DNA from 3 places in the Pediococcus inopinatus genome. Region 1 is predicted to be linked to each of the others. Evidence: a T-box and tRNA genes for the amino acid it is inferred to sense, from the RefSeq annotation. Region 1 holds a T-box; the other regions hold tRNA genes.
The links. A T-box is a leader RNA that pairs with one kind of tRNA and senses whether it is charged. The one in region 1 lies ahead of ileS (isoleucine--tRNA ligase), so its partner is inferred to be a tRNA-Ile.
Positions count from the first base shown of each region.

Region 1 (10,675 bases):
AATCCAGTTCCGGCATCTAATGTGACAAAGTCGCCTAACATAACAACCAATTTACGATCTGGGTAGAAAGGATGTTGGGTAAGAACCCGATCTAGCTCCTTACCTTTAACAGTTTTAAGAACTTTGACGTTTTCCCAGCCAAATTTTTCAACCACATTATCAACTAATTCAGATGCAATCACAAACTTACGATCATCACCTGCTGGTTGTACAACTGAATAATCAAAACTAGCATCAATTGTTACCCCTTCAGAAGCTGGAATTGTCCACGGCGTGGTTGTCCAAACAACCAAATACGTATCAGTATCTAAAACACCTTTGCCATCAACCACTTGTTCAGCAAAGAATGCTGATGGCGAAGTTACATCATGATATTCAACTTCCGCTTCTGCCATCGCAGATTCAGAGGACCATGACCAAAATACCGGCTTCTTACCTTTAAAAATCAGGCCCTTTTCAGCCATTTTCCCAAAGGTACGGATTTCTTGCGCTTCAAATTCTGGTTTCAAAGTCAAATAAGGATTATCCCATTCGCCAGCTACACCCAAGCGTTTGAAGTCTTCTCTTTGCATATCAACTTGCTTTAAGGCATATTCACGACAAAGTTTGCGGAATTCACTTGTCGACATCTTCTTGCGATCATAGCCTTCTTTGGTCAATTGTTGTTCGATTGGCAAACCATGAGTATCCCATCCTGGCACATAAGGAGCACGGTAGCCAGACATCGATTTATACCGGACAATGATATCTTTAGAAATCTTATTCATTGCGTGACCCATGTGGATATTTCCATTTGCATATGGAGGTCCATCATGTAAAACAAACGAAGGCTTGCCCTCATTTAATTTTTGCCGTGTTTCATAAATCTTGTTTTCTGCCCAAACCTCTTCACGCTTGGCTTCATTAACAGGTAAATTTCCCCGCATTTTAAACTTTGTTTTCCCTAAATTAAGGGTTTCTTTTATACGCATAAGTTTGTCACTCCTCTATTTTTTTGAATATAAAAAGACCTCGTCACAAGGGACGAAGTCTTCGTGGTACCACCCAATTTTAAAAACCTTAACAGTTTTTCTTAATTAAATAACGGCTTTTCAACCGATCGCATCTACAAAAATCGATTCGATAACTCAGAGATGATATCGTAAAGTAGTTCCTGGCTAGCCTCTCATCAATTCGCTAGCTCGCTGACAGGAACCCACTTTCAATGTGTTCTCTTCATAGAAAAATTATTTATTTTTAGCACTGACATGTAAGCCAGAATTCTGATGAGAAGACGTAATTTCTTCATCAGGGAAAACAACGACTGTCTCTCTCTGAGAACGGTCCGTTTCTTCCGATTTTTCATCAGATTCTTCAGCTTTGTCTTTATCTTTTGACTCGGTAGACGTTTGTGGATTCTCAACCAAAGAATTACTTTCAGTAGTTGGCTCTACAGCAGGTGTAATGTCACCAGCGTCTTCCTCATCAACTGAGTTTACACTTGCAGCTTTAATCTTGTCAAGCGTTCCTGTATGCAACATTGCCTCTTTTAAATCACTAACTTGCACGTCTTGGTCCTCTTTTAAGATACTATCCCACTCACTACCATTAATCATCTGAAGTTGTGAATCAACCAAAACCTGCACTCTTTGGCGATACAAGCGCGCGTTCTTTCTCAATTCATTGGTAGCCATAATTAATTTTTTCGCTTTTTCAGCTTGCTCATCAATTACAGCCTCGGCACTAACTTTTGCTTTCTGAACAGCTCCATCTGCTTCTTTTTGGGCTTCTTCCATAGTTAGTTCCGCTTCTCGTTTTGAGCTGCTCTTGACTTTATCAGCCGCATCCTGAGCTACTAAAATAGATTTATTGAGTGCTTCTTTCATATCATCAAAATATTCAAGCTTTGTTTCTGCATTCTCAACTTGCTTTTCCAAATTTGAAATTTTATCTAGAGCCTGCCGATATTCAATGGCAACATGTTGTATGAATTCATCAACTTCAATTGGATTATATCCGCGCATTTTATTCGAAAATTGTTTATTCTGAATATCAACTGGATCTAAAGTCATACTGATTCCTCCATTATTTTTTCTTTTTGCTACTTATGATTGAAAGCAAAACTCGAATTTTGTCTTTCTTAGTTTTACCTTCAATACTATCAAGACGAATTCGACCATAACCACGAACCGATAATAAATCATTTTCAACCAGTTCAAAGTCTGGACGTTGATGCAGTTTCCAGTTCAACTGCACTTTTCGTTCTTCAATCAGTTCCTTGGCATGATTTCGTGAAATATGAAAACCTTCCGCCACGATTGCATCAACTCTAACTGAAGCAACAGTTGTGGTTCCAGATTCCCAATCATTATCTGGTTCAATAGCTTCATTTAACTCTTTTTCGATTAAACGAACCTTAATATTTCCAATTTTTCCAACCTGAGAGAGGAAAAAATCAACCATTTCTGACTTCACAAAAAACTGCCAATCTTCACCATTAGAAATAATATCACCAAACGTATTTCTTTCGATCCCCATGTTTGCGATCGTTCCAAGTACATTTCGATGGTGAATTCTGGCAAATTTAATAGGATACTGAATTTCCAATAACGTGACATTAAAATCTTGTTGTTCAGGAACAAAATAGTCCGGAAAAATGAGTGAACGACTCATTTCGGCACCCGGATATCCCCCAAAACTCTGAATCTTAATTTCATCTAGACGATTTACTAAAGTCGTTAAGATAAACTTCTCTCGTGGATTAAGAAAATTGGTTAAGATAAAACGATTTTGATCACGGACTTCCTGAATCCATCCTGTCGCTTCTTCAACAAATGGAGCTTCTTCAGAACGAAAATGTTGCATAATATTGTCCATTTTTAACTTACCTCTTAGAAAGTACCTAATCTAAATATATCCTCATTAAGGAGCATTCAAATTTATCCCTAATAGAAAAAACTACTAAGCGCAGCAATTCCATATTGTGCCATTTCAAGTAACAGAATAGCCACAATTGGAGAAAAGTCCAATCCAAAAAACGGAGGAATAAATCGGAATATTTTTAGATATGGCATACATAACTTTATTAGCCATTGTCCTAACTTGGTCTGATAAGCTCCTGGAAACCATGACATTAAGACAAAGACAAAAATCAATAACATATATAACTGAATAAGTTTACTTAAAATTGTAAATATAAAGACCAAATGTTTACTCCTTATTTAGATCGTTTTTGCTTAGATCTCCATTTTGAATATTTGTATACAAACTACCATTTATTTCGAAACTATTTGGGGTGCACAAAAAGATTTGTGTTCCCACTTCTTCGATTGAGCCATCGATGGCAAATAATGTACCTGAAAGGAAATCAACAATCCGCTTCGTTTGACTATCATCAATTCGTTCAAAATTTAAAATTACGGCTTGCCCTGAGATTAATTGTTTAGCCGCCTCTTTGGCATCACTAAAAATACGTGGCTCAAATAACGCAATTTGACTTTTAGAACCCGAAATATTGTCCATTGTTTCCACCCTATTATCTGTCGTTGTTGCCACATTGAGATCAGGATCTTCATCTGACGCATGATCTGGATCGTCTATGCCAAACAACTTATTAAATCGATCGCTTAATGCCATACAGAACGCCTCCTAAATTGACGCTGTATCAAAGAACTGGGACAAAACAGCTGTCTTGTTCCCAGTTCCAAATTACTATTTAATTACTTGCGACGACGTTTGAAAAATGGAGGTGTGTCCATACCTTTATCATCGTCATTATCAGAATCATTAAAAACGTTGAAATCTTTCTTTTCAATATCTTTAAATTCGCTATCATCCTCGACAGATGTTGGACGTACACCATTTGAATTAGATTGACGTAACTGCCAGTCTCCAAACGGATCGTCTTTTTTAGTTTCTTTCTCTTCTTGTTTTGGTGCCGCATTGTTAGTCGTTGGTTCACTGAACGATGGTGTTGATACCGTAGAGTTTGTGCTTGCGGGTGTATCAAAACTTGTTCTTGGTGTTGCTCGATGAAGTGGACGCTCGTTCTTCTTATCAATTCCAGTTGCGATAATTGTAACTCGAACTTCATCTTTCATGTTTTCGTCAATTGATGTACCGAAGATGATATTAACGTCATCAGTAGCAGCTTTGGCAACAATTTCTGAAGCAGCTTGTGCTTCAAATAAGGAAAGATCTGGTCCACCAGTAATATTTAACAGAACTTGTTCTGCACCATCGATTGAAACTTCTAATAATGGTGAAGAAATAGCTTTCTTAGTTGCTTCTTCAGTCCGGTTTTCACCGTTTGCAGAACCAATTCCCATTAGAGCTGAGCCTTGATTAGACATAACTGTTTTAACATCGGCAAAATCAAGGTTGACATAACCTGGAGAGGTAATTAAATCAGAAATTCCTTGAACACCTTGGCGAAGAACGTTATCTGCTTCACCAAATGCTTCCATCATTGGAGTCTTCTTATCGACCATTTCTAATAAACGATTATTAGCAATAATGATTAAAGTGTCCACTTGCTCCTTCATTTTGGCAACCCCTTCGGCCGCAAAACGAGCTCGCTTAGGTCCTTCGAAACTGAATGGTCGTGTTACAACTCCAACAGTTAAAGCACCTGTTTCTTTAGCAATCTTAGAAACTAATGGTGCAGCACCAGTACCGGTACCACCACCCATTCCGGCAGTTACAAACACCATGTCGGCGCCTTCAAGTGCAGAAGAAATAGTTTGTTCACTTTCTTGTGCCGCTTTACTCCCAACTTCAGGAGTTGAACCAGCACCTAGTCCTTTAGTTAATTTCGGTCCTAATTGAATTTTAGTATCTGCTTTAGATTGTTTCAAAGCTTGGACATCAGTGTTTGCGACGATAAATTCAACGCCCTTTACACCTTCAGCAATCATCCGATTAACGGCATTACTACCTCCGCCACCGACACCAATTACCTTGATATTTGCGCCAGCATTTTGTTCATCATCCATTGTAAATTCCATCCCGTTTTCCTCCATTATTTTAAAAGTTAATCAAAGAATTCGCTAAACCAACGTTTCAAACTAGCAAACATGTTGCTAAAAGAAAAAGATGTCTCTTTCTTTGGTTTGGTTTTTTTAACTCGTTTAGGAGCTGACTGCGTATTAGGCTCTGACTCTGCTTGGTCAACATCCTCTGTATCATCAAACGTCTGTTGCTCAGGTACTGGCCGTGTGCCCGAAACCATTGCACTTTTAGCCAAGAAATCCACTTCACTCAAGGAAGCTTCATAATTAAGTAATGCAAACGCCTGTGAGAAAGCCGGGTGTCTCAATCCCATTGGTTCTGGAACATATATTTTTACATTTGTTCCAAAAATGTCGGCTGCTAAACTCTGAATTCCAGGAATTGCAGCTGCGCCTCCGGTAATTACAACACCACCTGGCATATCTAATGCATCAATGCTGTCAAGATGATTATAAGCGTTGGTTAAGATTTGTTCTAGTCTTGCTTCAATAACTTCCGCTAAATACTTCTCAGTGACCTGGGTAGGTGCTGATTGCCCCACCACTTCCACTGGAAAGCCATCATCACTGGCACCTTCAGCAAAAGCATAACCATATTCACGTTTAAGCTTTTCAGCATTACTCAGTGAGGTATTTAAAACAACGGAAATATCTTTTGTAACAAACTGACCGCCTTCTTGATCAACATATGTATACTTCAAATGATGGTCATGAATAATTGCCGTTGTCGTTTGGCCCGCGCCCAAATCAATTAAGACAGTTCCGAAATCCTGCTCACCGTCGTTTAGAACGGTTTTTCCTAATGCTAACGGATTCAAGACGAGATCTGTCAAATGTAATCCGGCTTGCTGAATTGCCCGTTTTGTGTTGTGAATAATGGTCTTAGGACCGGTTAAAACAGTTCCGTTCATTTCTAGACGAACGCCAACCATTCCCCGAGGATCCTTAATGCCATCAAAACCATCAACAACAAATTCATCAGGCAAAACATCGATTACTTCTTGTTCTGGAGGCAGACTGTGTACAGAAGCCGCATTAGCCATGTTAACCACATCTTGATTCGTGATTTCCCGAGACGTCTCTGCAATCGCAATCATACCACGACAAGGCTCAATTTTTAATAAATTTGCTGGAATTCCAGCGACTACTTCGTGAATCTTTAAATTTGCTTTATTTTCTGCAACTGATATTGCTCTCTTGATAGCTGCTGACGCCTTGTCAATATCGACAATCACGCCACGATTCATTCCATCAGAGCGTTCGCTTCCCACTCCAATAACACTCATTTGCCCATTTACATGTTCAGCGACAATGACTTTTATTGAGGTGGTCCCTATATCAAGTCCAACATAAATCCCTGAATTATCCATAATAAAGGAACCTCCTAAACATACCCTATTTTAGACTCTTGTATATACTCTCAAGTTTACCATAACTTCAATACATTTAAATAGTGCATTCTTTTAAAAAAATGAGAAAATATGCTAAAAAATCGAATTAAATTCCATTATTTCTCATTTTTATTAATTTGTTGCCTGCACTGTACTTGTAGAACTGCTAGAAACGCTTACTGAACTAGAACTATTTGTCGACGAAGAATTTGCAGTTGAATTCGAACTACTTGGAACCGTAGAAGAAGAACTACTTGAACTAGTGACCAAACCAGAACTGCTAGAGGCTGTCTTACTAGTTAACTCTGAAGACTTGTTTTTAAAGGGATAGGAATACGCACCCACTTCTAAATCAATAATGCCTTTTTGTTTCATATCTGCTGCCATTTGTGGATAATATTTCATTTTAGCTGCAAACGTGGATAAAATTGCGTAAACCTCGTTCCCATCGTTCATATACAAATGGATGCGGTTCGGATTGTTTTTGCTTGGCACATAATCAATTTCAGAAATTCCATTCCGCACAACAGCTGGTAATTGTTTAAACTGAGTTAGCAAAGCATTCAAAACCTTTGTTGTATGAAAATTTTTAAAGATCGGATAATCTCCAGACGGTTGTGTTTTTGATTTTTTAACAACCTTCCCGTTATCTAAAATTGTGTAATATTTTTTATTTCGAAGCACAACTCCGGCAATCATATTTTCTTTGACGGTAATCTTAAGTTTATTTACTCCTTGGCGGCTAATTTTGTAACTCATCAGTTCAGGATTCTTTTTATAGACTTGCTCTGATTTGTCTCGATTGCCTAACAAATATGGAAAAATCCAATCGTTATGATGAACATTTCCAATTTTTTGAATTTCTTCTTTGGAAAAATGGGTATTTCCGGCTACCTTAACTGTCTGAACACGACTCAGTGGTGAACTCAAATAGCCTGCTCCGATCAGAATAAGTAATAATCCGCTAAATAAATAAATTCGTTTTTTGCGTGAATTTAGAAACTTAGGCGAAGATGAATGCTTTTCTTTAGATTTCTTTTCGGTTATCTTTTCAGCTGCTTTTTGTTTTTGTTGAGCTTTTTCCCACGGTGTTAAGTCACGATTAACTTGAGGAGTTTTCGTTTTCTTTTTTCCAAACACGATCGCCACCCCGTTTTCTATTTTTTAACCACAGATTCAAGCACGTTTAAAAGATCTTCGGCAGCATGTGGACGACCCATTTTTCTTGCAGCATCACCCATTTGTTGTCTTAAACTTTGATCATTCATTAATGCGTCAGTCGCTTTTAACAAAGTTTTACCAGTCAGCTCTGATTCTGGTAAAAGCTTTGCTGCCCCTTTTCTAACCAAACTATTTGCATTCTTGGTTTGGTGATCATTGGTTACATAGGGACTTGGCACTAATATTGAAGGAATCCCCAAAGCCGTAATTTCCGCCAAACTAGTTGCCCCAGCACGCCCGAGGATGGCTTCAAAATCTGGCAATAATCTTGGCATTTCTGAAATATATGGTCGCACAACACAATTTTTACCAAGTGTTTCAGGATCAAGCTGCGCCATGATTTTTTTATAGTGCACATTTCCAGTCACAAACAAAACCTGGTAATCCCTTTTCTTTAGCTCGGGGAGTGCCGCAACCATTGCAGAATTAATTTTTTCTGCCCCGCGACTGCCACCGAAAATTAATAACGTTGGAACATCGCTTTTTAAGCCATATTCAGAAAGGGCACTATTAGGTTGCATTTGAGCAACTTGAGTGGCTCTTGGATTTCCTGTAAAAACAACTTTTTTGGCCGGAAAATCTTTACGAGCATCTTCAAACGAAATGCCAATTTTTGTCACAAAATGACTGAGAAATTTGTTGGTCACACCCACCACACTATTTTGCTCGTGAATAACCGTTGGAATATGTTGAAGACTCGCAGCAAAGACCACTGCTCCACTGACGTACCCACCGGTTCCAACCACAACATCTGGACGAAAATCTTTTATCATTTTGTGTGCATCACCAACACTCTTCAAAAACAAACCAATTGTTTTGAGGTTTTCTAAGGACAGTGACCGCTTAAACCCTTGGATTCGAATTGTTTTAAATTCAATGTTTTGTTCAGGGACAATCCGACTTTCTAGTCCCTTTTCGGTCCCCACATATAATATTTCGGAATTGGGCTCACGTTTTTTCAAAGCTTCAATAAGGGCCAAAGCTGGATAAATATGGCCACCGGTTCCACCACCTGAAATCATTAAACGCATAATTAAGCCTTCTTTCCGTTTTGGAGCTTATTAACCGCGTTGATAAATTCATCACCACGAATTTCGAAATTTTTGTACTGATCCCAACTTGCATTTGCCGGCGACAACAATACGATATCACCGGGATTACTCAATTGATACGCAAGTGGTACCGCGTCAGCCACTTTATTGGCAGATTTTATCACTGGTACCTCAGCTTTTTTGGCAGCATCTGCTAATAAATGAGCTGTTTCGCCAATCAGAACTATGGCTTTTACATGATCTTTAAAATCGGGTACCAACTTTTCAAACGTGTATCCTCTGTCTAAACCACCCGCAATCAAAACGATCGGCTGTTTGAAAGAACGCAATGCCACCTGAGTCGCTTCAATATCGGTTGCTTTTGAATCATTATAAAAGACACGTTTTTCAAAAGTGGTGACATATTGCACACGATGTTTCACACCTGAGAATGTTTTCAAAACTTCGATAATCGCTTCAGTAGAACAGCCACTTACTTTAGCAACTGCAATGGCTGCTAATGCATTCTCAATATTTTGAACTCCTGGCACTTTAATATCTTCAGCGGCCATAATTTTTTCGTCGCGAAAATACAAAAATTCACCGCGTTGGTAAGCACCTTTTTCGCTCAAATCTTTTCGTGAGAATGGTACAACCTGAGCCTTCGTCTGCTTACTTAATTGTTGCCATTCAGGATTATCCCAATTGATGACAAAATAATCATCGGCCGTTTGGTTTTTGGTGATGTGCATTTTGTCACGAACATAATTTTCGCGACTTCCATGCCAATCTAAATGGTTAGAAAAAATATTTGTAATTACTGCGATATGTGGTTTCAGGGCTGTCACACTTGCTAACATAAAGCTGGATAGTTCCGTCACCATTGTATCTTCTGCATGCAACTTTTGAACAACTGTTGTTGCAGGAATCCCAATGTTACCAGCAAGAAAAGCGTGCCCAGCTTGACGGTCTTTATCTAACATTAACTGAATAAGCGTGGTTGTGGTGGTCTTTCCATTACTTCCAGTAATTCCAATCATTTCACCACTCAAAGCTTGATAGGCAAGCTCTGGTTCTGAAATAATGGGAATTTCTTTTTCAAGGGCGCCCTTCACAATCGGATTAGTATATGGGATCCCGGGATTTTTTACAATAAGCTCAAACCCCTCATCCAAAAGTGTCAACGGGTGTCCCCCTGTAACAACCTTAATACCATTTTCTAATAATTCCTGTGCATCAGGATTCTCATCAAACGGTTTTGCATCGTTTACTGTCACTAAAGCTCCTAATTTTTGTAAGAGCTTTGCTGCACTTACACCACTTTTGGCCAACCCTAATACTAAGACCTTTTTATCCCGATAATTCGTAATATCTTTCATGATTTTTCCCTTCACCTAAACTTTAATTATCCTAAAATACCGATTAACGCAATTGCAGCACCAATTAGTCCAACAACCCAGAAAACAATATCAACTTTCCACTCGCTCCAACCCATCATTTCAAAATGATGATGAATGGGACTCATCTTAAAAATTCGATGGCCAGTTAACTTGAATGACAATACCTGGAGAATAACGCTCGCCGTTTCACACACAAACACGATTCCAATTAGTAATAAAGCCAATTCATGATGCACTAAAATTGAAACGGCAGCTAATGCGCCACCTAAGGCAAGTGAGCCCATATCACCCATAAATATTTTGGCCGGTTTATGATTAAAAATTAAAAATCCGACCAGCCCGCCAATCACCGCTAAACAAAAGATTAGAACATCAAATTGATGTTGCACCCCAGCAATAATTGCATAGGCACCAAAGGCAATAATAGCCAGTCCACTGACCAAGCCATCTAAACCATCAGACAAGTTGACGGCGTTGGAAAAGCCCACTAACCAAAAAGCTACAAAAATAACGAACCAGGCTCCCATATGCCAAGTGCCCAAGAAAGGAACATTTAGTGATTGGGAAAAACCTTCATTTTGGTAGACAAGGAAGAAAATAACTGCTCCCACGATTTGTCCAAGAAATTTTTGCCAAGCTTTCAG
Region 1 covers NZ_CP019981.1:1,071,888-1,082,562, forward strand. Annotated here, with positions in the region: gene ileS (isoleucine--tRNA ligase) at 1-971, opposite strand, end outside; T-box leader at 1,017-1,228, opposite strand; gene PI20285_RS05395 (DivIVA domain-containing protein) at 1,227-2,051, opposite strand; gene PI20285_RS05400 (YlmH family RNA-binding protein) at 2,065-2,856, opposite strand; gene PI20285_RS05405 (YggT family protein) at 2,925-3,176, opposite strand; gene PI20285_RS05410 (cell division protein SepF) at 3,190-3,615, opposite strand; gene ftsZ (cell division protein FtsZ) at 3,699-4,985, opposite strand; gene ftsA (cell division protein FtsA) at 5,012-6,358, opposite strand; gene PI20285_RS05425 (cell division protein FtsQ/DivIB) at 6,512-7,519, opposite strand; gene murG (undecaprenyldiphospho-muramoylpentapeptide beta-N-acetylglucosaminyltransferase) at 7,537-8,631, opposite strand; gene murD (UDP-N-acetylmuramoyl-L-alanine--D-glutamate ligase) at 8,634-10,010, opposite strand; gene mraY (phospho-N-acetylmuramoyl-pentapeptide-transferase) at 10,037-10,675, opposite strand, start outside.

Region 2 (10,675 bases), 98 kb from region 1:
GCAGTTTTTAGTGTATTGAAGTCTTTAAATGGTCATCTTGTTTTAATTAAGGGAAATCATGATAGTCGTGCTTTTTTCAAATATTTGGCTAGTCATAACTTTATGGTAGATGGGAAGCCCAAATTTGAGTTTCATGATGTGGGAGTGTTAATTAAGTTTAATCATCGGCAATATTATATGACACACTATCCAATGATGATGGGGATTGTCAAACAAATCATTAATTTACATGGCCATATTCATCATTATAGTGTAAATATCAAGGAAGACATAAATGTGGGTATTGATACTCCGGAAAAAGATTATTTGAATTACAAAATTCCCTTTGGAACACCATTCTCGGAAACGGATATTGAGCAAATGGTTCAAGGAAAGTTTGAGGATTTTGGCAAACGTGGTTAGAAACAAAATATAAGCTAATATAAAGAAAAAGGAGGCAGACGCATGACTAATGCTCAGAGTAAGGACGATAGTGACGAAAAAACAAATAGACGGCCTGTAATTAATACCGTTGATCTTTTAGACGATGCCAATATTTTGATAAATGGTCACCAGTATCAACTCGTTAGTGATGAGCGAAGCGCTTTTGATCGTGAACAGTTGGCTGAACGCTTTAGCCCGGTTTTAAGCAAGTATGACTATATTGTTGGTGATATTGGTTATGAACAGCTGCGGCTTCGTGGCTTTTATAGCAACGACGATCGGAATGCCAAGGACACTGAAAAGCAAAGTGCTATTCAAGACTATTTATTGGAATTTTGCAATTTTGGTTGTGCTTATTTTATTTTAAGAAATTTAAGTGTAAATAAACCAGCCAAGCAGCGTAGTTTGAGGACAAAGGAAACAACCAAAAAGCCAACCAATAAGAATGCTAGTAAAAATAAGCGTCCAAATAAGCGGGTACGTAAGTTCAAACAGAAACCTTTTGTTGAAGAAAAAATAACTGAACAAAAAGCTAAGCCAGTTAATCATAGACAAAATAAAATTACAGAAGTTCATAAAAGAGGCAAACGTTCATTCACAATAAGAGAGACTAAATGAGGAAGAAAAAATGATTTCAGATTATAAAGGATATTTAATTGATTTAGATGGAACAATTTATCGTGGTCGTGACCAAATTCCGGCAGCAGCTAGATTTGTCAAACGATTACAAGATACACATACTGATTTTTTGTTTGTGACGAACAATACAACCAAGTTACCAGAAGATGTAGCCAAAAACCTGCGGGATAATCATAATATTAATGTCACGGCCGATGAAGTCTATACAGCTGGACTGGCAACCGCTGATTATTTAGACGGGATAGCTGGCGACAAGCGTAAAGTTTATGTCATTGGTGAACTAGGGTTAAAGCAAGCACTTTTGAACAAAAAATTTACATTTGATGAGGTTCATCCAGACTGGGTGGTTGTTGGATTGGACTATGATGTTACTTATCATAAATTTGAATTAGCAACTTTGGCTATAAAACGAGGTGCGACATTCATTGGAACAAATGCAGATACAAATTTGCCTAATGAGCGAGGATTAGTTCCAGGAGCGGGTTCTTTAATTGGAATGGTAGAACGAGCTACCCAACAAAGAGCCACGTATGTTGGTAAACCAGAGACGATCATCATGCAAAAGGCAGTTAGACAAATTGGTTTAGCCAAGGAAGATGTGGTTATGGTTGGGGATAATTACATGACTGATATTTCGGCTGGAATTAATTTTGGTATTGACACGTTACTTGTGTATACCGGCGTTTCAACCCGTGAATTTGTAAAGAAGCAAGAAGTTCAACCGACTCATGAAATTCAGTCGTTTGATGAATGGAAGTAATAGTATGAAATGGCGTAGGCTTGGGCAGTGGTGTGCTTTTCATTTATTTGGAATCACTTTGTCAATTTTTTTAGTTATTAACTGTACATTTCTTTATAGTTGGACTTTGAAGTGGTATCACGTGTTGGCAACAGTCAATATGTCGAAAATACAGTTAATGCATAATTACCATCAGTTAATCTATTACTTAAGTTTTCCATGGATAAAACATTTAAAAATGACTGATTTTCCAAGCTCTAGTGCAGGACTGCAACACTTTGCAGACGTAAAAAATTTGTTTATGCTTAATGAAGTTGTTTTAGTAATTTCAGGAGTAATCTTTTTCTTTTTTATCCGTGAATTAATTAAAACAAAATCTCTTTGGCAAGTTATTCGACCACTACAGATTGCCGCTGTGGTTCCTATATTAGTGGCAGTTATGATGAGTATATCGTTTAATCAGTTTTTTATAGTTTTTCATGAATTGTTATTTAGAAATGATGACTGGATGTTTGACCCCCAAAAAGATCCGATTATAAATGCACTACCTGAGGAATTCTTTTTACAGTGTTTTGTACTAGTATTTATTTTTATTGAATGTTTTTATCTAATTTTTATTTGGATTGGAAGAAAGCAGATAAAAAAATAAGCCTTATATTCGGTTGTGAATATAAAGGCTTATTTTTTTATGCACTTTTACGTGCTTTTAAAAATGAAATGAGGATAGGAATTAACGAAATGAGGATAATTCCAATTACGATAGCTGAGAAATGCTGTTTGACAATCGGAAAATTTCCGAAGAAGTAACCGGCGCCACAACACAAGGCAACCCAGGTCGAAGCACCAAGCATATTAAAAACAATAAATTTACGATACTTGAACTGACTGCCTCCCGCCACGAATGGGGCGAAGGTCCGGATGATTGGCATATAACGAGCAAATGTTATTGAAATGCTACCATAATGATTGAGAAAATTACGTGATTCTTCGAGTTTTTGTTCATTGATAAACTTACCGAACAAATGATGTTCAGTCAGTGTATTACCAACCCAGCGGCCAATGAAAAAATTAGTAGAATCGCCAAGTACGGCTGCCAAGAAAAGTAAAAAAACAAAAATCCAAATATTTAGACCATACATGGGATTAGCTGAAAGAGCAGCAGCAGCAAACAATAGTGAATCGCCGGGTAGAAAAGGTAAAATCACTGCCCCAGTTTCAATGAAAATAATCGCAAACAAGATGAGATAGGTCCAATCACCAAATGCACTTACAATAGAAACTAAATGCGTATCAATATGTAAAATAAAATCAATAAGAAATGACACAATATTCCTCCGTGTTCAGTAAGCCAACTGTTATTTTGAAACAGGAGTATTGTATCATACTTCGACATTGGCTAAAATAAGGAATAAGAAATTATAAGCCTTGTGGTAATAAGTCAAGTATGTAAAAAGCTTTGTTTTTATTATTAATCAGTTCTTGAGAGTATAGCTTCCCCAGCCCACTAAAACAGTTAATTTAGCGGGTTAAGAAGGGACTCAGTATCGTAAACTCGAAAGCTATACCACTTTGGGTGGTATATAAAATTGATGGTTTCTAAGCAAGACTTCCACCAATCTTACAAGCTTTCGTGCCGTCAAGACAATAGCTCGACGATGACGATACTTGGGTACCTCTTCATATTTTTTGTGGTAATAGCGTTGGTAAGTAACATCATAACGTCTTATCGAGTTGGCAGCTTCAACTAGATAATAACGAAGATATTGATTACCCTTACGAGTTCGTGGTGTAGCTTGACGAACGCTTGTGCCTGATTCATGTGGTAACCAAGCCAGGCCAGCATACTTGGCAATATGACTTTCATCGGGAAAACGTTCAATTTGACCAATTTCTGCCACAATACCAGCCGCATAAACTGGGCCAATACCGGGAACACTAGTTAAACAATTGATATCTGTGATTTGAGTAGATATCTGTGTAATTGTTTTATCCAAAACTTGGATTTGTTTTTTTAACATCCGAATTTCATTCGCATAGACCGCCAAAATTTCATCAACAGAATCTGTTACGACTTTTGATAGGCGATAAGAAGAACGGGTTGCTTTCTTAATAGCTTTAGCAACGGCTTCGGCATCACCAAACTTACCGTGAGCTAACTGTTGAAGATGGGTGACTAATTCATCAAGAGGTAGCGCCGCTGCCTCGTCCAAGGTTAACTCTTCATCAGTAATTAGGGTCATCATAGTTGAACCAAAAACGGATGTTGGCAGCTCCCGTTCTAACGTATTACAACGATAATAAAGATTATTCAAAAAATGATTTTTAGAATCAGTCATTTGTTTAACCAAGTGATAACGTTCCCGTGTTAGACGTTGCAAAGCCACATAGTTTTCTTGGCGAGCAACTGAAGTTCCCAGTGGTTTGATCCGTAACAAATCAGCTAATTGTTTGGCATCAATCGCATCCGTCTTACCATCATCAAATAACTGGCTAAAATGATGTGACGTATAGGGGTTAATGGTGATAACCGATAAGCCTAAGGCTTGTAACTCGCTATCTTCGGCGAAAAAAGTCATCGGATGAAAATTATAGACCGAGGTGGCTTCCATACCAACAGTTATCTTTTCATAATGGTGGGTTTTAGTCTCAGTTAAGATTACCTGTTTAATTTTAACGGCACCATTAAGATCATTAGTAGTTTCATCTTGAAAACGGCAATGTTGATCAGAATCTAAAGCACAAAAGTCTAATTTATTTTTACCAACATCAATACCTAAATATAAATTCATAGGATAGGACCTCCTTTCACTTTGAATTAATTGGATAAGCTTAGGTGCTGCGTGATGTTCCCTAATTCCAACTCTAACGGGCATCCTCGCAATATAAGAAGACTAGATTAAAAGATTCAGCTGCGTGTCACGCGAGTGAACACGAATCAAATTAATCGCTACAGCTTGTGGTTTGCGGTGTTTCGAATTGTCTGGGCGGCGCGCTTATAACGTAGATAATCTACAGGAGATGAAAGCCTATACCAGTTGGACCTAAATCCAATGAACAATTAGAGAATATCACGCAACATCTAAGTAGGGAATAGTAAATAACAAAGTTTCAAATTATATAATACGAGGAGATGTTTAAAATGTTAAAGAATGGGGATGTTATTCAAGGCACAATTACTGGTATTAAGACATATGGAATTTTCTTAGAAAATCAAGAATTGAATTTTAAAGGACTGGTTCATATATCTGAATGTAGTGAAGAATTTGTCAAAGACTTAAACGATTTGTATAGGATAGGTCAGAATCTATCTTGTCTGGTTGTTGATATTGATCCAACTAATGCCCACGTTAGTTTATCGATTCGAGCACTGAAACAGAAAGTAAATGTTCATAGACATCCAATTCCAGAGTCTGTTCATGTTTATCATAAATTTTATTGGACCAATAATGAGAATAACATCGGATTTCAAAGTGTTGCTGATGAGTTAAAGAGTTGGAAGATTCAGGCTACACATGAATAAAAATTCTATACGTAGTTAGGAATTAAGCAAGCCGAAAGGAAAACTTCAAATAAATCCTTGACCGAGTAAAGTATTCTTGGTACTATATTAAATGTTGCTTCAAACGAAAGCAGATAATTGTTAAAGGTATTTGAAAATGATTGTTGACTTTTAGAATTTGAAATGATAAAGTTAAATAGTTGCGTTGAGGCGTTTAACGCTTCCAACAGTGACTTAGTAGACCTTTGAAAACTGAACAAAGTTTCGACAAAGTAAAATGTGTAGGGTCTTCAAATGAAAATTTTGAAGCAAACATTTGCGAAGTCAATTCGTTTTAAACAATGAAACAACAAATGAGCTTGTAAAAACTCAAGTATAATATGAGAGTTTGATCTTGGCTCAGGATGAACGCTGGCGGCGTGCCTAATACATGCAAGTCGGACGCACTTTCGTTGAATGATTTAGAGATGCTTGCATCGAAGATGATTTTAACTATAAAGTGAGTGGCGAACGGGTGAGTAACACGTGGGTAACCTGCCCAGAAGTGGGGGATAACACCTGGAAACAGATGCTAATACCGCATAATAAAGTAAACCGCATGGTTTTCTTTTAAAAGATGGCTTCGGCTATCACTTCTGGATGGACCCGCGGCGTATTAGCTAGTTGGTGAGATAAAGGCCCACCAAGGCTGTGATACGTAGCCGACCTGAGAGGGTAATCGGCCACATTGGGACTGAGACACGGCCCAGACTCCTACGGGAGGCAGCAGTAGGGAATCTTCCACAATGGACGAAAGTCTGATGGAGCAACGCCGCGTGAGTGATGAAGGCTTTAGGGTCGTAAAACTCTGTTGTTGGAGAAGAACGTGTGTGAGAGTAACTGCTCATGCAGTGACGGTATCCAACCAGAAAGCCACGGCTAACTACGTGCCAGCAGCCGCGGTAATACGTAGGTGGCAAGCGTTATCCGGATTTATTGGGCGTAAAGCGAGCGCAGGCGGTTTCTTAAGTCTAATGTGAAAGCCTTCGGCTTAACCGAAGAAGTGCATTGGAAACTGGGAAACTTGAGTGCAGAAGAGGACAGTGGAACTCCATGTGTAGCGGTGAAATGCGTAGATATATGGAAGAACACCAGTGGCGAAGGCGGCTGTCTGGTCTGTAACTGACGCTGAGGCTCGAAAGCATGGGTAGCGAACAGGATTAGATACCCTGGTAGTCCATGCCGTAAACGATGAATGCTAAGTGTTGGAGGGTTTCCGCCCTTCAGTGCTGCAGCTAACGCATTAAGCATTCCGCCTGGGGAGTACGACCGCAAGGTTGAAACTCAAAAGAATTGACGGGGGCCCGCACAAGCGGTGGAGCATGTGGTTTAATTCGAAGCTACGCGAAGAACCTTACCAGGTCTTGACATCTTCTGCTAACCTAAGAGATTAGGCGTTCCCTTCGGGGACAGAATGACAGGTGGTGCATGGTTGTCGTCAGCTCGTGTCGTGAGATGTTGGGTTAAGTCCCGCAACGAGCGCAACCCCTATTATTAGTTGCCAGCATTAAGTTGGGCACTCTAGTGAGACTGCCGGTGATAAACCGGAGGAAGGTGGGGACGACGTCAAATCATCATGCCCCTTATGACCTGGGCTACACACGTGCTACAATGGACGGTACAACGAGTTGCGAGACCGCGAGGTTAAGCTAATCTCTTAAAACCGTTCTCAGTTCGGACTGCAGGCTGCAACTCGCCTGCACGAAGTTGGAATCGCTAGTAATCGCGGATCAGCATGCCGCGGTGAATACGTTCCCGGGCCTTGTACACACCGCCCGTCACACCATGAGAGTTTGTAACACCCAAAGCCGGTGGAGTAACCTTCGGGAGCTAGCCGTCTAAGGTGGGACAGATGATTGGGGTGAAGTCGTAACAAGGTAGCCGTAGGAGAACCTGCGGCTGGATCACCTCCTTTCTAAGGATATTTAGAAACGGAAACCTACACATATGTCGAAACTTTGTTTAGTTTTGAGAGGTCTACTCTCAAATGTATACCGCGCGAAACGGGCCTATAGCTCAGCTGGTTTAGAGCGCACGCCTGATAAGCGTGAGGTCGATGGTTCAAGTCCATTTAGGCCCATTGATACATTTTTGGGGAATTAGCTCAGCTGGGAGAGCGCCTGCCTTGCACGCAGGAGGTCAGCGGTTCGATCCCGCTATTCTCCATTGACGGCTTAGCCGTCGAATTTGTTCTTTGAAAACTAAATAATATCGAAAAATTTTCTAATTTTAATTATCAGATAATTAAACCGAGAACATTGCGTTTTATAGAGTTTTACAACAAGATTAGTTCTTAAAATAATCGCTAAACTCAAAACCACTTTATCTTCGATAAAGTTAGGTTAAGTTATAAAGGGCGCATGGTGAATGCCTTGGCACTAGGAGCCGATGAAGGACGGGACTAACACCGATATGCTTCGGGGAGCTGTAAGTAAGCTTTGATCCGGAGATTTCCGAATGGGGAAACCCAACAACATTAATCCGTTGTTACCACTACGTGAATTCATAGCGTGGCTGGAGGTAGACGTGGGGAACTGAAACATCTCAGTACCCACAGGAAGAGAAAGAAAAATCGATTCCCTGAGTAGCGGCGAGCGAAAGGGGAACAGCCCAAACCAGGAAGCTTGCTTCCTGGGGTTGTAGGACTGAACATTTGAGTTACCAAAGATTTTCATAGCCGAACAGTCTGGGAAGACTGGCCAGAGCGGGTGATAGCCCCGTAGGCAAAATGAAGATCCCTCAGTTCAGGATCCTGAGTACGGCGGAACACGTGTAACTCCGTCGGAATCCGGGAGGACCATCTCCCAAGGCTAAATACTCCCTAGTGACCGATAGTGAACCAGTACCGTGAGGGAAAGGTGAAAAGCACCCCGGAAGGGGAGTGAAACAGTTCTTGAAACCATGTGCCTACAAGAAGTCAGAGCCCGTTAATGGGTGATGGCGTGCCTTTTGTAGAATGAACCGGCGAGTTACGTTTGCATGCCAGGTTAAGTTGAAGAAACGGAGCCGTAGCGAAAGCGAGTCTGAATAGGGCGACTGAGTATGCAGATGTAGACCCGAAACCAAGTGACCTACCCATGTCCAGGTTGAAGGTGCGGTAAAACGCACTGGAGGACCGAACTCGTGTACGTTGAAAAGTGCTGAGATGAGGTGTGGGTAGCGGTGAAATTCCAAACGAACTTGGAGATAGCTGGTTCTCTCCGAAATAGCTTTAGGGCTAGCCTCGGACTTAGGATCATGGAGGTAGAGCCACTGTTTGGACTAGGGGCCCATCTAGGGTTACTGAATTCAGATAAACTCCGAATGCCATTGATTTATGTCCGGGAGTCAGACGGTGAGTGATAAGATCCATCGTCGAAAGGGGAACAGCCCAGACCACCAGTTAAGGTCCCTAAATATATGTTAAGTGGAAAAGGATGTGGAGTTGCATAGACAACTAGGATGTTGGCTCAGAAGCAGCCATCATTTAAAGAGTGCGTAATAGCTCACTAGTCGAGTGATTCTGCGCCGAAAATGTACCGGGGCTTAAACATATTACCGAGACTGTGGATGCCACCGTAAGGTGGCGTGATAGGAGAGCGTTCTAAGGGCGATGAAGGCAGACCGTGAGGACTGTTGGAGCGCTTAGAAGTGAGAATGCCGGTATGAGTAGCGAAAGACAGGTGAGAATCCTGTCCACCGAATGACTAAGGTTTCCTGGGGAAGGCTCGTCCTCCCAGGGTTAGTCGGGACCTAAGTCGAGGCCGAGAGGCGTAGACGATGGATAACAGGTTGAGATTCCTGTACTAGTTAAACTTGTTTGAACAATGGAGGGACGCAGTAGGCTAAGGAAAGCACACAGTTGGATAAGTGTGCCCAAGCAACAAGTCTTAGATAGAGTCAAATGCTTTATCTTTTAAGGACAAGTTGTGATGGGGAGCGAAATTTAAGTAGCGAAGTTCCTGATGTCACACTGCCGAGAAAAGCTTCTAGTTAGAGTTTAACTACCCGTACCGCAAACCGACACAGGTAGTCGAGGAGAGTATCCTAAGGTGTGCGAGAGAACTCTCGTTAAGGAACTCGGCAAAATGACCCCGTAACTTCGGAAGAAGGGGTGCTGATCGCAAGATCAGCCGCAGTGAATAGGCCCAGGCGACTGTTTATCAAAAACACAGGTTTCTGCAAAATCGTAAGATGACGTATAGGGGCTGACACCTGCCCGGTGCTGGAAGGTTAAGTGAATGAGTTAGCTTCGGCGAAGCTTTGAAATGAAGCCCCAGTAAACGGCGGCCGTAACTATAACGGTCCTAAGGTAGCGAAATTCCTTGTCGGGTAAGTTCCGACCCGCACGAAAGGTGTAACGATCTGGGCACTGTCTCAACGAGAGACTCGGTGAAATTATAATACCCGTGAAGATGCGGGTTACCCGCGACAGGACGGAAAGACCCCATGGAGCTTTACTGTAGCTTGATATTGAGTGTTTGTACAACTTGTACAGGATAGGTAGGAGCCGTAGATACCGGAACGCTAGTTTCGGTGGAGGCGTTGGTGGGATACTACCCTCGTTGTGTGAACCCTCTAACCCGCGCCACTAAGCGTGGCGGGAGACAGTGTCAGGTGGGCAGTTTGACTGGGGCGGTCGCCTCCTAAAGAGTAACGGAGGCGCCCAAAGGTTCCCTCAGAATGGTTGGAAATCATTCGCAGAGTGTAAAGGCACAAGGGAGCTTGACTGCGAGACAGACAGGTCGAGCAGGGACGAAAGTCGGGCTTAGTGATCCGGTGGTACCGTATGGAAGGGCCATCGCTCAACGGATAAAAGCTACCCTGGGGATAACAGGCTTATCTCCCCCAAGAGTTCACATCGACGGGGAGGTTTGGCACCTCGATGTCGGCTCATCGCATCCTGGGGCTGTAGTCGGTCCCAAGGGTTGGGCTGTTCGCCCATTAAAGCGGTACGCGAGCTGGGTTCAGAACGTCGTGAGACAGTTCGGTCCCTATCCGTCGCGGGCGTAGGAAATTTGAGAGGATCTGTCCTTAGTACGAGAGGACCGGGATGGACATACCGCTGGTGTACCAGTTGTTCCGCCAGGAGCATCGCTGGGTAGCTACGTATGGATGAGATAAACGCTGAAAGCATCTAAGTGTGAAACTCGCCTCGAGATGAGATTTCCCATTCCATTTATGGAAGTAAGACCCCTGAGAGATGATCAGGTAGATAGGTTGGGAGTGGAAGTGTAGTGATACATGGAGCGGACCAATACTAATCGGTCGAGGACTTAACCACAAAGTGGTGTTCTCAAAGAGAAGATTTCGATATTATTTAGTTTTGAGAGAATAAATTTCTTTCACACGAGCCG
Region 2 covers NZ_CP019981.1:1,169,896-1,180,570, reverse strand. Annotated here, with positions in the region: gene PI20285_RS06015 (metallophosphoesterase family protein) at 1-402, shown strand, start outside; gene PI20285_RS06010 (YutD family protein) at 445-1,041, shown strand; gene PI20285_RS06005 (TIGR01457 family HAD-type hydrolase) at 1,052-1,822, shown strand; gene PI20285_RS06000 (TIGR01906 family membrane protein) at 1,791-2,450, shown strand; gene PI20285_RS05995 (VTT domain-containing protein) at 2,488-3,126, opposite strand; gene PI20285_RS05990 (IS110 family RNA-guided transposase) at 3,361-4,590, opposite strand; gene PI20285_RS05985 (S1 RNA-binding domain-containing protein) at 4,941-5,321, shown strand; rRNA gene PI20285_RS05980 (16S ribosomal RNA) at 5,677-7,254, shown strand; tRNA gene PI20285_RS05975 (tRNA-Ile) at 7,345-7,419, shown strand; tRNA gene PI20285_RS05970 (tRNA-Ala) at 7,433-7,505, shown strand; rRNA gene PI20285_RS05965 (23S ribosomal RNA) at 7,680-10,602, shown strand.
Region 2: it has a tRNA-Ile gene. The T-box ahead of ileS (isoleucine--tRNA ligase) is inferred to sense a tRNA for this amino acid. The anticodon was not compared.

Region 3 (10,675 bases), 420 kb from region 1:
CCAAATCTGATTTAGTTTAGAATCATGTGACTCAAAAGCCCCGATTTTCGGAAATTTAACAAATTCAAAATTCACAAATATTGTCCCAATATCATCCAAACTGGAAATATCAGGAACGTAGATGTAACGAAAGGCACGTAATTTAGTCGTAAATGTTTTGTTGCTTTCATCATAGGAACCATCTGGATCGTCGTGCATCCTAATTTCATGTTTTAAGTAAGCATCTGCAACATCCAAAGCTTCGGTGCGGCTTTCCCCATAACACAATACCATCGTTTGAAATTGTTCGAAAAATTGAATCATAGTTTTAGCAGTTAGGTCATGCCCAAAATCTAATAAAGTCCCGCCATTAACAATTTCAATCCTTTTGGCATTCTGGATTTTATGTGAATATTCAAAATGCATTGGATTCTGTTTGCTATTCGTGAAAAACTGACTTGTTCCGGCAATTACATCGTCACCCAGAAAATTAGAAGCCTTCCAACTATGATCACTATAAATTTCCTTACCTTCAATAAATGCGCATGGCAACCCTGAAAGATTTCCAACGTAAATTTCGATCCGAAAATGGCCAGCCGGACATGTCATTTGACTGCCCAAAATAAACTTCGTTTCCTGACTATCCTCCAGATTAATCAGCTTGCCATATCCCTTACCTTGAATGATAGTTGAAAACGTTTGTGCGTGATCAAACTGGAATTCTTTCCAAAAATAAACGTTATGATTCCAACCCGAAGTATACCAGTAAGCGGGCCAATTCATCCCCCGCTCTTCACGATCAAAGTTTTGTTTCATTGCTTGATAGATTGCAAAATCTCCATGATACCAGATCCAACTTGCCATATTTTTACCTTTCATATAAGTGACCTATTCACAATTTTAGACCACCTAATCCTATTTATCCGCTTACATATATTAAACCACTTTCTACAAATCTCTGTATAAAAAAACTGCTATATGACTAATCTAATGTCATATAGCAGTTTTTATTAATTTATTGGGCTAGATGGGATCGAACCATCGCATCTCGGGATCAAAACCCGATGCCTTACCGCTTGGCTATAGCCCATTCATAAAATGGAAGGGAGTGGATTCGAACCACCGAACCCGAAGGAGCGGATTTACAGTCCGCCGCGTTTAGCCAGACTTCGCTACCCTTCCCTATGAATTGCTTCAACGTTTGAAACGCATCCGACTAAAATATAATACCGAAAATCCAGACAAATATCAAGTCTTTTTAGCAAATTCGTTTAAAAAATCTTCAAAAATCATAATTCAAAGTAAGCTAATCGTGCTTGCCACTCTTCTAAAAACGTATTATGCTGCCATTCGTTGATCCTCTTATTATGATACCCCACTGCTTGGTCATAGTACACCGTTTCCGAAAATTTCTTTGGCTTAGGATGAATATGCATATGGCCAAACACCACAATTTCAGTCTTGAATTTTTCCAATAACTTTCCTAATCGTGCGCTACCCATATACGCATTAGCCATGTTCCAAACATTTCCCTCTGGGGCATACCGAATATAGTCACGCCGCGGAACAAAATGTGTATAGTATAAAACCCGTTTATGAGCCTTCTCAGCCATTTTAAACTGTTTGGTACTCTCATCCAAAACCAAGTCCATTCGTTCACCATCGGTCATTGTTTGCTGAATAGCACCATCTATCCAGTACGCTCGTTTCCAAGTTTCAAAATTGGCGATGGTTTTATCTGGAAGATTATCAGCAAATCCATAATCATACCAGCCATTATTCCCGATCAGACGCCAATTTGTGCCAGGAATATCTAAAAATTGATTATGCATATAGCTAACATCTATTGTACTTTCAAGTTCAGCAAAAGTAACTCCTTGAACCATATCGTGATTGCCAGCAATAAATTTTACTAATGTCTGTGATCCCAATTCCGCCTGCAAACTTCGCACGTAGGCTAGGCTTTTGCCAAAATCATTAAACAAATCTCCAGCAATCAAGTAAATTTCAACATTTTCATTGGCCAAATAGTCAGCCTGTGCTTTGATTGTTTCACTTACATCAAGCCGATTCACATCAAAATGGTTGTCACTAGTAACTGCAATTTTCATAATTTCACCTGTGCTTTTCAAAAACTGATTAATATTTAATTTTACGCTTAATTTTAACTAAAATCCCCTAAAAGACCTTGCCAAATAAAAAAGACCAGTCCTGTAAAACAGAAACTGATCTAGCTTTTTAAAATTTAATTGATTCCAACCATCTTTGAAGAGATCCATCGCGACATAAGTAGCAACAAAAAGCCTACAACGATGCTCACAGCCCCAACAATTAAGAAGTAAGGAACTTCTGTGGCACTGGTGTAAAAACGCACAATCTGCGAATTAATGGCCTGTCCTGCAGCATCAGCTAAGAACCACATACTCATCATCTGAGAACTAAATGCTTTTGGTGCGAGTTTAGTCGTTACTGACAATCCAATTGGTGAAATCAACATTTCCCCAATTTCTACAATTGCCCAACTACCAACCAACCAAAGTGGATTAATTTTTCCAGCCGTTCCAAATAACATTCCTGGAAGGGCAATGAATAAATATGATAGTCCTGAAAAACCAAGTCCATAAGCAAACTTTCGTGGTGATGAAGGTTGTTTATTACCCATTTTAATCCACATCCATGCAAAGAATGGTGTGTAAAGCATAATGAATAGCGGATTTAAAGATTGAAATTGCGAAGCAGATAACGTTATGAAGCCCAAATGTAGCTGAGTTCTTTGAGCCGCAAATAAGGCAAGAACAACTGACCCTTGTTCTTCAATAGCCCAAAAAATGACAGCCGCAATGAATAAGGGAATATAAGCCAAAAGTCTTGAACGTTCGATTTTAGTAACTTTATTACTAGAAAACATTAAAACAAAATAGACAATCGGGGTTGCGACAGCAATTATACTCAGCAATAAGACTACATTATCAATGTTCATAATGTTAGCAAGTTTCATTGCAACCAGAACTAATGCAAAAATCACTACACCAATTGCAACAGACCACTCAATCTTGCGGGCATCTTTAGGTTCAATCGGATCTGATGGGTACAAACTATCTTTACTTAAGTATTTTTTACCACCTAAGTAATACTGTAGTAACCCAAAAAACATTCCGATGGCTGCAAGAGAAAATCCTGCATGAAAGTTAACTTGTGCACCAACCCAACCAACTAATAATGGTGCAATCAAGGCTCCTAAATTAATTCCGAAAACAAAAATACTAAATCCAGAATCACGACGAATATCATCCTCTGTATACAGGCCCCCAACCATTTCAGAAACATTAGGTTTTAGCAACCCAGTCCCAATTACAATTAAACCAATTGAAATAAATAACCCGGGAGCCCCAAATGGTAACGCAAGAGCAATGTGTCCAAACATAATGAAGATTCCGCCTAAAAATACGGTTCTTCTTGGTCCAAGAATTCGGTCACTCACAAATCCACCGATCACACTTGTAAGGTAAACTAATGAACCATAAATGGACATAACCGAAGCAGCTGTTACCTGACTAAAACCTAAACCACCCTTGGAAACTGCGTAATACATATAGAAAAGTAGAATGGCACGCATTCCATAGTAACTGAAACGCTCCCACATTTCCGTAAAGAACAATGTTGATAGTCCTCTTGGTTGTCCAAAGAAGGACTTATCATTGCTTACGTCGCTTTTGTTATTCAATTTATTTCTTCCTCCAAACATCTCTTGGTAATTAAAATTGATTGTTTCTAGCAGTATTGCTTCCCAAATTCTCCTAAAAACAACAAAAGACACCTTTTGAGGTGTCTTACAATGCCGGCTAGGCGACTTGAACACCCGACCCTCGGTTTACGATACCGATGCTCTACCAACTGAGCTAAGCCGGCATTATAGAAAAAGATGCTAACTTTCAATTCAGAAGGTTAACATCTATCACTACTCCGGCAGGCGGACTCGAACCGTCGACAACCTGATTAACAGTCAGGGGCTCTACCAACTGAGCTATGCCGGAATAAACGCATGGCAACGTCCTACCCTCGCAGGGAGCGATCCCCCAACTACTCTCGGCGTTAAGAAGCTTAACTTCTGTGTTCGACATGGGAACAGGTGTATCCTTCTCACTATCGTCACCACACTTCTCCGATCCACTTCCGCGGCTCGTGTGAAAGAAATTTATTCTCTCAAAACTAAATAATATCGAAATCTTCTCTTTGAGAACACCACTTTGTGGTTAAGTCCTCGACCGATTAGTATTGGTCCGCTCCATGTATCACTACACTTCCACTCCCAACCTATCTACCTGATCATCTCTCAGGGGTCTTACTTCCATAAATGGAATGGGAAATCTCATCTCGAGGCGAGTTTCACACTTAGATGCTTTCAGCGTTTATCTCATCCATACGTAGCTACCCAGCGATGCTCCTGGCGGAACAACTGGTACACCAGCGGTATGTCCATCCCGGTCCTCTCGTACTAAGGACAGATCCTCTCAAATTTCCTACGCCCGCGACGGATAGGGACCGAACTGTCTCACGACGTTCTGAACCCAGCTCGCGTACCGCTTTAATGGGCGAACAGCCCAACCCTTGGGACCGACTACAGCCCCAGGATGCGATGAGCCGACATCGAGGTGCCAAACCTCCCCGTCGATGTGAACTCTTGGGGGAGATAAGCCTGTTATCCCCAGGGTAGCTTTTATCCGTTGAGCGATGGCCCTTCCATACGGTACCACCGGATCACTAAGCCCGACTTTCGTCCCTGCTCGACCTGTCTGTCTCGCAGTCAAGCTCCCTTGTGCCTTTACACTCTGCGAATGATTTCCAACCATTCTGAGGGAACCTTTGGGCGCCTCCGTTACTCTTTAGGAGGCGACCGCCCCAGTCAAACTGCCCACCTGACACTGTCTCCCGCCACGCTTAGTGGCGCGGGTTAGAGGGTTCACACAACGAGGGTAGTATCCCACCAACGCCTCCACCGAAACTAGCGTTCCGGTATCTACGGCTCCTACCTATCCTGTACAAGTTGTACAAACACTCAATATCAAGCTACAGTAAAGCTCCATGGGGTCTTTCCGTCCTGTCGCGGGTAACCCGCATCTTCACGGGTATTATAATTTCACCGAGTCTCTCGTTGAGACAGTGCCCAGATCGTTACACCTTTCGTGCGGGTCGGAACTTACCCGACAAGGAATTTCGCTACCTTAGGACCGTTATAGTTACGGCCGCCGTTTACTGGGGCTTCATTTCAAAGCTTCGCCGAAGCTAACTCATTCACTTAACCTTCCAGCACCGGGCAGGTGTCAGCCCCTATACGTCATCTTACGATTTTGCAGAAACCTGTGTTTTTGATAAACAGTCGCCTGGGCCTATTCACTGCGGCTGATCTTGCGATCAGCACCCCTTCTTCCGAAGTTACGGGGTCATTTTGCCGAGTTCCTTAACGAGAGTTCTCTCGCACACCTTAGGATACTCTCCTCGACTACCTGTGTCGGTTTGCGGTACGGGTAGTTAAACTCTAACTAGAAGCTTTTCTCGGCAGTGTGACATCAGGAACTTCGCTACTTAAATTTCGCTCCCCATCACAACTTGTCCTTAAAAGATAAAGCATTTGACTCTATCTAAGACTTGTTGCTTGGGCACACTTATCCAACTGTGTGCTTTCCTTAGCCTACTGCGTCCCTCCATTGTTCAAACAAGTTTAACTAGTACAGGAATCTCAACCTGTTATCCATCGTCTACGCCTCTCGGCCTCGACTTAGGTCCCGACTAACCCTGGGAGGACGAGCCTTCCCCAGGAAACCTTAGTCATTCGGTGGACAGGATTCTCACCTGTCTTTCGCTACTCATACCGGCATTCTCACTTCTAAGCGCTCCAACAGTCCTCACGGTCTGCCTTCATCGCCCTTAGAACGCTCTCCTATCACGCCACCTTACGGTGGCATCCACAGTCTCGGTAATATGTTTAAGCCCCGGTACATTTTCGGCGCAGAATCACTCGACTAGTGAGCTATTACGCACTCTTTAAATGATGGCTGCTTCTGAGCCAACATCCTAGTTGTCTATGCAACTCCACATCCTTTTCCACTTAACATATATTTAGGGACCTTAACTGGTGGTCTGGGCTGTTCCCCTTTCGACGATGGATCTTATCACTCACCGTCTGACTCCCGGACATAAATCAATGGCATTCGGAGTTTATCTGAATTCAGTAACCCTAGATGGGCCCCTAGTCCAAACAGTGGCTCTACCTCCATGATCCTAAGTCCGAGGCTAGCCCTAAAGCTATTTCGGAGAGAACCAGCTATCTCCAAGTTCGTTTGGAATTTCACCGCTACCCACACCTCATCTCAGCACTTTTCAACGTACACGAGTTCGGTCCTCCAGTGCGTTTTACCGCACCTTCAACCTGGACATGGGTAGGTCACTTGGTTTCGGGTCTACATCTGCATACTCAGTCGCCCTATTCAGACTCGCTTTCGCTACGGCTCCGTTTCTTCAACTTAACCTGGCATGCAAACGTAACTCGCCGGTTCATTCTACAAAAGGCACGCCATCACCCATTAACGGGCTCTGACTTCTTGTAGGCACATGGTTTCAAGAACTGTTTCACTCCCCTTCCGGGGTGCTTTTCACCTTTCCCTCACGGTACTGGTTCACTATCGGTCACTAGGGAGTATTTAGCCTTGGGAGATGGTCCTCCCGGATTCCGACGGAGTTACACGTGTTCCGCCGTACTCAGGATCCTGAACTGAGGGATCTTCATTTTGCCTACGGGGCTATCACCCGCTCTGGCCAGTCTTCCCAGACTGTTCGGCTATGAAAATCTTTGGTAACTCAAATGTTCAGTCCTACAACCCCAGGAAGCAAGCTTCCTGGTTTGGGCTGTTCCCCTTTCGCTCGCCGCTACTCAGGGAATCGATTTTTCTTTCTCTTCCTGTGGGTACTGAGATGTTTCAGTTCCCCACGTCTACCTCCAGCCACGCTATGAATTCACGTAGTGGTAACAACGGATTAATGTTGTTGGGTTTCCCCATTCGGAAATCTCCGGATCAAAGCTTACTTACAGCTCCCCGAAGCATATCGGTGTTAGTCCCGTCCTTCATCGGCTCCTAGTGCCAAGGCATTCACCATGCGCCCTTTATAACTTAACCTAACTTTATCGAAGATAAAGTGGTTTTGAGTTTAGCGATTATTTTAAGAACTAATCTTGTTGTAAAACTCTATAAAACGCAATGTTCTCGGTTTAATTATCTGATAATTAAAATTAGAAAATTTTTCGATATTATTTAGTTTTCAAAGAACAAATTCGACGGCTAAGCCGTCAATGGAGAATAGCGGGATCGAACCGCTGACCTCCTGCGTGCAAGGCAGGCGCTCTCCCAGCTGAGCTAATTCCCCAAAAATGTATCAATGGGCCTAAATGGACTTGAACCATCGACCTCACGCTTATCAGGCGTGCGCTCTAAACCAGCTGAGCTATAGGCCCGTTTCGCGCGGTATACATTTGAGAGTAGACCTCTCAAAACTAAACAAAGTTTCGACATATGTGTAGGTTTCCGTTTCTAAATATCCTTAGAAAGGAGGTGATCCAGCCGCAGGTTCTCCTACGGCTACCTTGTTACGACTTCACCCCAATCATCTGTCCCACCTTAGACGGCTAGCTCCCGAAGGTTACTCCACCGGCTTTGGGTGTTACAAACTCTCATGGTGTGACGGGCGGTGTGTACAAGGCCCGGGAACGTATTCACCGCGGCATGCTGATCCGCGATTACTAGCGATTCCAACTTCGTGCAGGCGAGTTGCAGCCTGCAGTCCGAACTGAGAACGGTTTTAAGAGATTAGCTTAACCTCGCGGTCTCGCAACTCGTTGTACCGTCCATTGTAGCACGTGTGTAGCCCAGGTCATAAGGGGCATGATGATTTGACGTCGTCCCCACCTTCCTCCGGTTTATCACCGGCAGTCTCACTAGAGTGCCCAACTTAATGCTGGCAACTAATAATAGGGGTTGCGCTCGTTGCGGGACTTAACCCAACATCTCACGACACGAGCTGACGACAACCATGCACCACCTGTCATTCTGTCCCCGAAGGGAACGCCTAATCTCTTAGGTTAGCAGAAGATGTCAAGACCTGGTAAGGTTCTTCGCGTAGCTTCGAATTAAACCACATGCTCCACCGCTTGTGCGGGCCCCCGTCAATTCTTTTGAGTTTCAACCTTGCGGTCGTACTCCCCAGGCGGAATGCTTAATGCGTTAGCTGCAGCACTGAAGGGCGGAAACCCTCCAACACTTAGCATTCATCGTTTACGGCATGGACTACCAGGGTATCTAATCCTGTTCGCTACCCATGCTTTCGAGCCTCAGCGTCAGTTACAGACCAGACAGCCGCCTTCGCCACTGGTGTTCTTCCATATATCTACGCATTTCACCGCTACACATGGAGTTCCACTGTCCTCTTCTGCACTCAAGTTTCCCAGTTTCCAATGCACTTCTTCGGTTAAGCCGAAGGCTTTCACATTAGACTTAAGAAACCGCCTGCGCTCGCTTTACGCCCAATAAATCCGGATAACGCTTGCCACCTACGTATTACCGCGGCTGCTGGCACGTAGTTAGCCGTGGCTTTCTGGTTGGATACCGTCACTGCATGAGCAGTTACTCTCACACACGTTCTTCTCCAACAACAGAGTTTTACGACCCTAAAGCCTTCATCACTCACGCGGCGTTGCTCCATCAGACTTTCGTCCATTGTGGAAGATTCCCTACTGCTGCCTCCCGTAGGAGTCTGGGCCGTGTCTCAGTCCCAATGTGGCCGATTACCCTCTCAGGTCGGCTACGTATCACAGCCTTGGTGGGCCTTTATCTCACCAACTAGCTAATACGCCGCGGGTCCATCCAGAAGTGATAGCCGAAGCCATCTTTTAAAAGAAAACCATGCGGTTTACTTTATTATGCGGTATTAGCATCTGTTTCCAGGTGTTATCCCCCACTTCTGGGCAGGTTACCCACGTGTTACTCACCCGTTCGCCACTCACTTTATAGTTAAAATCATCTTCGATGCAAGCATCTCTAAATCATTCAACGAAAGTGCGTCCGACTTGCATGTATTAGGCACGCCGCCAGCGTTCATCCTGAGCCAAGATCAAACTCTCATATTATACTTGAGTTTTTACAAGCTCATTTGTTGTTTCATTGTTTAAAACGAATTGACTTCGCAAATGTTTGCTTCAAAATTTTCATTTGAAGACCCTACACATTTTACTTTGTCGAAACTTTGTTCAGTTTTCAAAGGTCTACTAGGACGCTGTTAAAAGATATTAATTAATTTTGACAGCTATATAATAATAGCATCAGCAATTAATTGTGTCAAGAAGAATTTGAAATAACTCTTTTGCCTCAACACCACATCTCTTAAGCAACGGGTACTAGTATAACCAAAAAAGCGTCCATTGGTCAATACCCAATTTCATCATAATTCCATATCATATTGATGCGAATCTTATAAAATCTAAAAAACACGAACGATTATATCATTTGACGCCTTTTTATTTCTATTTATCTCATTCATAGATCAATTTTATCATTTTTAATATATTACTATCTGCAAAACAAAAAAATAAACTATTTGCAAAAAAATGCAAATAGTTTATTTTATCTCTATTTATCTGGACGCATTGTTGGGAATAATAACACATCACGAATTGAAGGTGCATCTGTTAAAAGCATAACTAACCGATCAATTCCAATTCCAAGTCCACCAGTTGGCGGCATTCCGTATTCCAAAGCTTCGATAAAGTCTTCATCAATACCTTCGGCTTCATCATTTCCTTGCTCACGTTCAGCAACTTGTGCTTCAAAACGTTCACGCTGGTCAATCGGATCGTTTAACTCGGTAAAGGCATTAGCAAATTCATTACCCTTGATGTAGAGCTCAAAACGATCTGTGAATCGAGCATCGTCAGGGTTTTTCTTAGCCAAAGGGGAAATTTCTACTGGATGACCATAAATAAAGACCGGTTGCGTTAATTTATCTTGAACTAACTGTTCGAAGAATTCATTAATGATATGACCAACTTGCCACCATTCTTCATAGTGAATCTTATGTTCATCAGCTAATTTGCGAGCATCTTCCAAATACATCTTGGGCCAGAAATCAACCCCAGTATACTTTTTAATTGCATCAACCATGTGCATGCGATCAAAATCTTTGCCTAGATCTAGATCAGTTCCCTGATAAGTGATTTTACCATCTGGCGAAACTGCTTTAACGGCTGCTTTAAAGATTCCTTCTGTTTCGTTCATCACATCATGAAAATCAAAATAAGCAGTATAAGTTTCTAGCATTGTGAACTCAGGATTATGACGCGTATCCATCCCTTCATTCCGGAAAACACGGCCAATTTCATAGACTCGTTCCATTCCGCCGACAATCAGTCGTTTTAAATGAAGCTCCAAAGCAATTCGGAGATACAGGTCAATATCTAACGCATTATGATGGGTAACAAATGGACGTGCATTTGCACCACCGGCTTGACCATGCAAAACTGGTGTCTCAACTTCGGAATAATCCAAGTTGTCCAAGTATTTACGAACTGCACTAATAATCTTGGTTCTTTTGATGAAGCGTGCAAAACTATCATCATTAGAAATAAGATCCAAATAGCGTTGACGATAAATTT
Region 3 covers NZ_CP019981.1:1,493,883-1,504,557, forward strand. Annotated here, with positions in the region: gene PI20285_RS07595 (alpha-L-rhamnosidase-related protein) at 1-843, opposite strand, end outside; tRNA gene PI20285_RS07600 (tRNA-Gln) at 998-1,069, opposite strand; tRNA gene PI20285_RS07605 (tRNA-Tyr) at 1,079-1,161, opposite strand; gene PI20285_RS07610 (metallophosphoesterase) at 1,269-2,090, opposite strand; gene PI20285_RS07615 (peptide MFS transporter) at 2,225-3,703, opposite strand; tRNA gene PI20285_RS07620 (tRNA-Thr) at 3,816-3,888, opposite strand; tRNA gene PI20285_RS07625 (tRNA-Asn) at 3,941-4,013, opposite strand; rRNA gene rrf (5S ribosomal RNA) at 4,020-4,136, opposite strand; rRNA gene PI20285_RS07635 (23S ribosomal RNA) at 4,229-7,151, opposite strand; tRNA gene PI20285_RS07640 (tRNA-Ala) at 7,326-7,398, opposite strand; tRNA gene PI20285_RS07645 (tRNA-Ile) at 7,412-7,486, opposite strand; rRNA gene PI20285_RS07650 (16S ribosomal RNA) at 7,577-9,154, opposite strand; gene lysS (lysine--tRNA ligase) at 9,654-10,675, opposite strand, start outside.
Region 3: it has a tRNA-Ile gene. The T-box ahead of ileS (isoleucine--tRNA ligase) is inferred to sense a tRNA for this amino acid. The anticodon was not compared.